One region of the Bacillus sp. Pc3 genome, then DNA from elsewhere that is predicted to be linked to it. Evidence: predicted binding sites of a transcription regulator. Region 1 holds the regulator's gene; the other holds the start of a gene.
What was found. Region 1 encodes NrdR, which represses ribonucleotide reductase genes. Its sites were predicted from a motif close to AACACNATATATNGTGTT; they were not measured.
Positions count from the first base shown of each region.

Region 2: nrdI (class Ib ribonucleoside-diphosphate reductase assembly flavoprotein NrdI) is a predicted target of NrdR. The motif match lies at 1,630-1,647, and genes of this name have one in related genera.

Region 1 covers NZ_CP010406.1:3,248,430-3,251,842, reverse strand. The annotation lists gene SB24_RS15655 (replicative helicase loading/DNA remodeling protein DnaB) at 1-1,369, opposite strand, end outside; gene nrdR (transcriptional regulator NrdR) at 1,481-1,939, opposite strand; gene speD (adenosylmethionine decarboxylase) at 2,187-2,567, opposite strand; gene SB24_RS15640 (glyceraldehyde-3-phosphate dehydrogenase) at 2,806-3,413, opposite strand, start outside.
Region 2 covers NZ_CP010406.1:270,576-273,988, reverse strand. The annotation lists gene miaA (tRNA (adenosine(37)-N6)-dimethylallyltransferase MiaA) at 1-492, shown strand, start outside; gene hfq (RNA chaperone Hfq) at 532-753, shown strand; gene SB24_RS01100 (YmzC family protein) at 850-1,125, shown strand; gene SB24_RS01095 (hypothetical protein) at 1,208-1,423, shown strand; gene nrdI (class Ib ribonucleoside-diphosphate reductase assembly flavoprotein NrdI) at 1,683-2,075, shown strand; gene nrdE (class 1b ribonucleoside-diphosphate reductase subunit alpha) at 2,035-3,413, shown strand, end outside.

The DNA.
Region 1 (3,413 bases):
TCATTTTTTTCTTCTGTTCTTCAAGATCCTGCACGGAAAGAGCCGGCTGTTCTTGTTTCTTCCCGGTTTCTTCTTCTTTCATCCAATCAGGGCGCTTTTCTTCCCGGACGGTTTTTTTGCCGCGCGCCGCGCCGTTTGTTTTGCCGTCCGCCCAATCAAGATATTGCCTGTGCTCTTCTATTGCGAGCTTCATTGCTTCCCGTACCGTTTTGACTTTCTTTCTGGCCCAGTGGGCGGCGATTTTTTGGATATAGTTTTTGGACAGCTTCATATCCGTTTTCAGCATGACATAATAAATCAGCACATTGGTGACGCCGGGCTCAAGCTTTTGTTCGAACATAATATCGGCGATAATCTGCAAGTCGGCTTTTGACGGCTCGGTCCCGTCCGCAATGTCCTGAAGAAGCTTTCTCGGTGATATGGTCTCAAGCTGTGCGATGAGTTCGCCGTTCAATGAATCGTCCTTTTCCGTCCGGTTTTCTCTCAAGGTGACAGGCTGTGTTTTATCAATCAGTTCCGGAAGCTTACCGCTTCTTTCAATTTGGTACCAGTCGCTGGCCGCTTTCCTCAGCGCTTCGGCCGTTATCGTATCCTGTTCATTAATTGCGGTCATGACGACGTGCTGCATGGAGATAGGATCTATTCCGTATAAATATGAAAGCTTTTTAATGCTCTCCCGCACGTCCTGCGTGATTGATTTACGCGGTATCATCGTTTCTGACAGTCCCGCCATGAAAAGCTCAAAATCAAATACTTCCTCCGTCACCGTATAGGAAGGCGCTTGTCCGACAGACGCCGTCTCATAGTCCTCGGGGAGCTTCATCGCCTCTTCCATATCAGGCGTCATTTTCCATTCGCTCGGCTGAAAAGAGGCAAAGGCGTGATTAAACGGACGGGTAATTTCCCTTGCGTCCGCGCCGACGGAAGGGTGCGTGTAAAATTGTCTCAGCTGCTGGTATTTCGTTTTACCGACTCTGTTATAAAGAAAGACATTCAGCATGCCGTCTTCAAAAAAATCATTCGGTCTGAGCGGGGGCAGCAGCTCATAAATAAACATCCGCTCTTTCTGCTCGGACTCCCGGATATACACTTTCAGCAGCCCGATTCCTTCAAGCTTTCCCTGTTCATGATGAATCTTTTTTAAATTTGACTGCATCATGCCCATCAGCTGCCTGTGCGTGGATTCCGCTCCCCACAAGCGGTTCTGCTCAAGCTCTCCCCATAAGGTCATATAAAGGGAGAATGCAAAAGAACCGATCAGCGGCTGGTACAGATGTGTCAAAACCTGTCTGTCGACATCCTGAAGAAGCGAACGGCTTTTGACCGTATAAGGATCTACAGGCAATACGTCATTCCAATAGTCAGCCATGATTCTCAAACCTTCCGATATGTTTCTACTCTCATTTTACACCGTTTCTGCGATCTATCAAATGCCAATTTTGCTCATGAGAAAAGAGCCAGACACAATCTCTTAGCTCTCTCAGCGTTCTTTCTTTATTAAATCTTTCAATTCATCGATAAACACGTTTATATCCTTAAACTGCCGGTAGACGGAGGCAAAGCGGACATAAGACACCTCATCGATTTTCGCCAGACGGTCCATTACCATTTCTCCGACAAGTTCGCTTTTGACTTCAGATACACCTTGGTTTCTCAGCTCTTTTTCAATGTCAAAGCACATGTCTTCCAATGTTTTTAAAGGAACGGGTCTTTTTTCACAAGCTTTAATTAACCCGCGCAGCATTTTTTCACGGCTGAATTCTTCCCGGACGCCTTCTTTTTTCACGACGATCAGAGGCATCTCTTCAAACTTCTCAAATGTAGTGAAGCGGTAATGGCAGGCTTCGCATTCCCGCCTTCTGCGGATTGATTTCCCTTCGTCCGCAGGCCGTGAATCAAGTACGCGGGAACCGTTGTGCTGGCATGAAGGACATTTCAAATTGGATCAGCTCCCATCTGTTTCGTTGCTGTAATGCGGTTCGCAAGCTTCCGGTAAATGCCCGCCAACGTTTCTAGGATGAGCCTATTTGTTGGGAGAGCCGATAGACCGGCCTTATCTTTTCTATTTTACAAAAAAAATGCTTAAAGAAAAAGCAATGCTGTTTTTTACATTAGAAAAGGAGCATCAGCTTCAAAGCGCGTAATGGCTTTTTCAGCTTAGCTCCCTTGTGTTTGCGTTTTGAAAATTACAGTACTTTCGCTTGTGCCTGTTTAATCTGTACAGGCCCCATTCCTCGCGGTATTTCAATGTTTTCTCTTGTATCTGCATGTAATGCGTCCGCAATGTAATCCGCAGCCACATTAGGATCCAGGTCTCCACAAGTATAAACATCAATGCTTGCATATCCGTGTTCAGGAAAACTGTGAATCGTTAAATGTGACTCAGAGATAATAACGACTCCGCTTACGCCTTGCGGTGCAAATTTGTGAAATGCGACCTCGCGCACTTCAGCTCCTGATTTCAAAGCAGCATTTACAAACGTTTTTTCAATAAAATCCATGTCATTGAGCTTATCAAAATCGCATCCCCACAGCTCGGAGATGACGTGACGCCCCATTGTTTCCATAATCATGGACCCCCCTTAACAAGAATTAAAAAAGTGAATTTCCGAGAACTGACCCGGCCATTTACCACGGGGGAAAGTTAGTCCGGAGAGGTCCTAACCCTTTAAGTAATTCCGAAGCAGTCACGAGCAAGAAGTTCACGAAAGATAGTATACTGTGTTTAAGTTTATTTTGCAAGGTGTGTTTTTTGCGAATATGCCGTTAAGGGTTTTTTTCTAACAAATGTCCATGATCTTTAGTCTACACAGCTGACGGGTGTTTCATTCGCGCGGCGACGTGACGGATAAGATCAACGACCCGGCAGGAATATCCCCATTCATTGTCATACCAGGCGAGTACCTTTACTTTTCGGTCTTCCATCACCATCGTTGTCAGTCCGTCGATGATCGCAGAGTGTGAATTCGTATTATAATCCGAAGAAACGAGCGGCTCATCCGAATAATCAAGAATTCCGTACATCGACGTTTTTGCGGCTCTTTGGAAAGCGGCGTTCACTTGCTCGGCCGACACATCTGTTTTCAGATCGCAGACAAGGTCCACTAATGACACATTCGGAACGGGAACACGCAAAGCGAGACCGTGAAGTTTTCCTTTCAAATGAGGCAGCACGAGCGACAGCGCTTTGGCGGCGCCTGTAGAAGTCGGAATGATGGATTCTCCGCACGCTCTCGCCCTCCGCAGATCTTTATGCGGATTGTCGATATTTTTTTGATCATTCGTGTAAGCGTGAACAGTCGTCATCAGGCCGCTTTCAATCCCGAATTCCTGATCAAGCACTTTGACGACCGGCGCAAGACAGTTTGTCGTGCAGGATGCATTTGAAATAATGACATGTTCATCGGGATTGA
Region 2 (3,413 bases), 1.0 Mb from region 1:
GAAGCGGCGGCAGCCATTCATCAAAACAATACGCGAAGAGTCATCCGCGCGCTCGAAATCTTGCATGTATCGGGAAAAACAATGTCAGAGCATCTTAAAACCCAAAAACGGGAGCTGCTTTACAATGCGGTTCTTATCGGTCTTACAATGGACAGAGAAGTGTTGTACGGCCGGATTAACGAGCGCGTTGACCTGATGCTGGAAACCGGCCTTCTTGACGAAGTAAAGCGGCTGTATGATATGAATATCCGGGACAGCCAATCGATTCAGGCGATCGGCTATAAAGAGCTGTATGAATATCTTGATGGAAAAGTGCCGCTCCCTCAGGCTGTGGAACAATTAAAACAAAATTCTAGGCGATATGCGAAACGCCAGCTGACCTGGTTTCGCAATAAAATGCCCGTTTCATGGACAGATATGACGCCGCCTGTTGATATTGAGCAGAAAAAAAAGGAAATTTTCGAGTGCATAGCAGGAAAACTGGAAATTTAATCGAAACAGTATTGTATTGAGAACCAAGGAGGACGAAACATGAAACCGATTAATATTCAAGATCAGTTTTTGAATCAAATCCGAAAAGACAATACGTTCGTCACGGTGTTTTTACTCAACGGCTTCCAGCTTCGCGGCCAGGTAAAAGGCTTTGACAACTTTACCGTTTTGCTCGAAACGGAGGGGAAGCAGCAGCTTATTTATAAACATGCCATCTCCACGTTCGCCCCGCAAAAAAACGTCCAGCTTGAGCTTGAATAGACTTTTTGAAAAAGACCATGAACAATGGTCTTTTTCTATGCGCATCTGTATATTGCAGGCTGTATATCGGAAACATAAAAGGGGGTTCGGAAAATCGTGTTCGAAAGTGAAAATGAACTGAGAAGAATCAGGATTACGCTCGTTTGGATCGCTGTTTTTTTGCTGTTTGGAGCTTGCAGCAATCATGAGACGGTGGTGACGGATGATGACGGCGGCTTGGCGGATACCGAACCGCAGACAGAAGGCATGGTGCAGCTGGAACATAATCGTTTCGGCATCGTCGAGGACGGTTACTTAAAAATATACCGCTATGATGAAAAAACGAATAAAATCGAACTGAAAAAAGAAACGGCGCTGGATGAGCTTGAATAAATTTCACAAGCGTTCGAATTTACAAAGCGGGCCGCACAAGCTACACTAAGTACTGACATTGATCATGCAGAGGGTGAGACGATTGAAACACAAGGTGATAATCAACCATTGGGAAGAAACTTGTGAAGATGATTCCTGCTATGAATATGGAACCAGCATCATCGTTGACGGCAAAGAACTGATCAGAGAGGCTTCCATCACAAGCGCTCTGAAAGCCGTACTGAAAGAAATCGGTGCTGATGTGGAGATTGAAGAAACCGTTGAAAGCGAAAAAAAATGTGATTCTTACAAAAAATAAGAATAAAAGTCTAGACTACTAAGCAGTTTTTTTTCATGTTATGATAGACATCGGCTTACACATGACACCTTGAGTAGGATGAGAGATGATTCTCGTTCTGCTCTCTTTTTTGGGCGTTAATCGGGCCAGAGCCAAAGTCCGCTCTTTCAAAAATATGAATTTTTTATAAATCGATCTCAATATGTTGTGTTTTTCTGAGAGGTTAGTATACTATATATAGTGTTAAGAGATTCATTATTTTTGATAGGTCGTGATAAGGATGGTTCAAATCATATTTGATTCAAAGACAGGGAATGTTCAGCGTTTTGTGAATAAAACAGACTTTCAGCTGATCCGCAAGGTGGACGAAACGAACCACGTGGACACTCCGTTTGTTTTGGTCACCTACACGACAAACTTCGGTCAGGTACCGGCATCAACACAATCATTTCTCGAAAAATACGCCCATCTCTTATTAGGAGTCGCTGCGAGCGGCAACAAAGTATGGGGCGATAACTTTGCAAAAAGCGCCGATACCATTTCAAGACAATATCAGGTGCCGATCTTGCACAAATTTGAACTCAGCGGCACATCTAAAGACGTTGAATTGTTTACTCAGGAGGTAGAAAGAGTTGTCACAAAATCAAGTGCCAAAATGGATCCAGTTAAATAACGAAATCATGATCCAACAAGATGGAAAATTCCAGTTTGATAAAGATAAAGAGGCTGTACATAGCTATTTTGTTGACTATATCAATCAAAACACAGTTTACTTTCACGATTTAAAAGAGAAGCTGGATTATTTGATTGAAAACCAATACTACGAAGAGGAATTCTTAAGCCTTTACTCTTTTGAAGACATTAAAGAAGTGTTTAAGACAGCTTACGCAAAGAAGTTTCGTTTTCCTTCCTTCATGAGTGCGTTTAAATTTTATAATGACTATGCTTTGAAAACGAATGACAAGAAAAGAATCCTCGAGCGTTATGAGGACCGAATCTCAATCGTCGCGCTGTTCTTCGCAAACGGCGACACTGAGAAAGCAAAAGAATATGTAAACCTGATGATCAACCAGGAATATCAGCCGAGTACACCGACATTTTTGAATGCCGGCAGAAAACGCCGCGGAGAACTGGTGAGCTGCTTCTTGCTCGAAGTCAATGATTCCTTAAACGATATTTCACGGGCGATCGATATTTCCATGCAGCTGTCTAAATTGGGCGGCGGGGTTTCTCTTAATCTGTCCAAGCTTCGCGCGAAAGGCGAAGCGATTAAAGATGTTGAAAACGCCACAAAAGGTGTTGTAGGCGTCATGAAGCTTCTTGATAATGCGTTCCGTTACGCTGACCAAATGGGCCAAAGACAAGGCTCAGGCGCGGCGTATTTAAATATTTTCCACCGCGATATCAATGATTTTCTTGATACGAAAAAGATTTCTGCAGATGAAGATGTGCGCGTCAAAACGCTTTCTATCGGTGTCGTCATTCCGGATAAGTTCGTTGAGCTTGCGCGTGAGGATAAAGCGGCTTATGTATTCTATCCGCATACGATTTATAAAGAATACGGCCAGCATATGGACGAAATGGACATGACGGCGATGTATGAGGAGCTTGTCGACAACCCGCGTGTCAAAAAAGAAAAAGTGAATGCGCGCAAATTGCTTGAAAAGCTTGCCGTTCTCCGTTCCGAGTCAGGTTATCCGTACATTATGTTCCAGGACAACGTAAACAAAGAGCACGCGAATAACCACGTATCAAAAGTGAAATTCTCGAACCTTTGCTCTGAAGTGCTTCAGGCGTCACAGGTTTCGGCTTACACAGATTATGACGAGGAAGACGAAATCGGCTTGGACATTTCCTGCAACCTTGGTTCATTAAATATTTTGAATGTCATGAAACATAAATCGATTGAGCGCACGGTGAAACTCGCGACGGATTCCCTGACTCATGTATCTGAGACGACGGATATCCGCAACGCGCCGGCAGTCAGACGCGCGAACAAAGCGATGAAGTC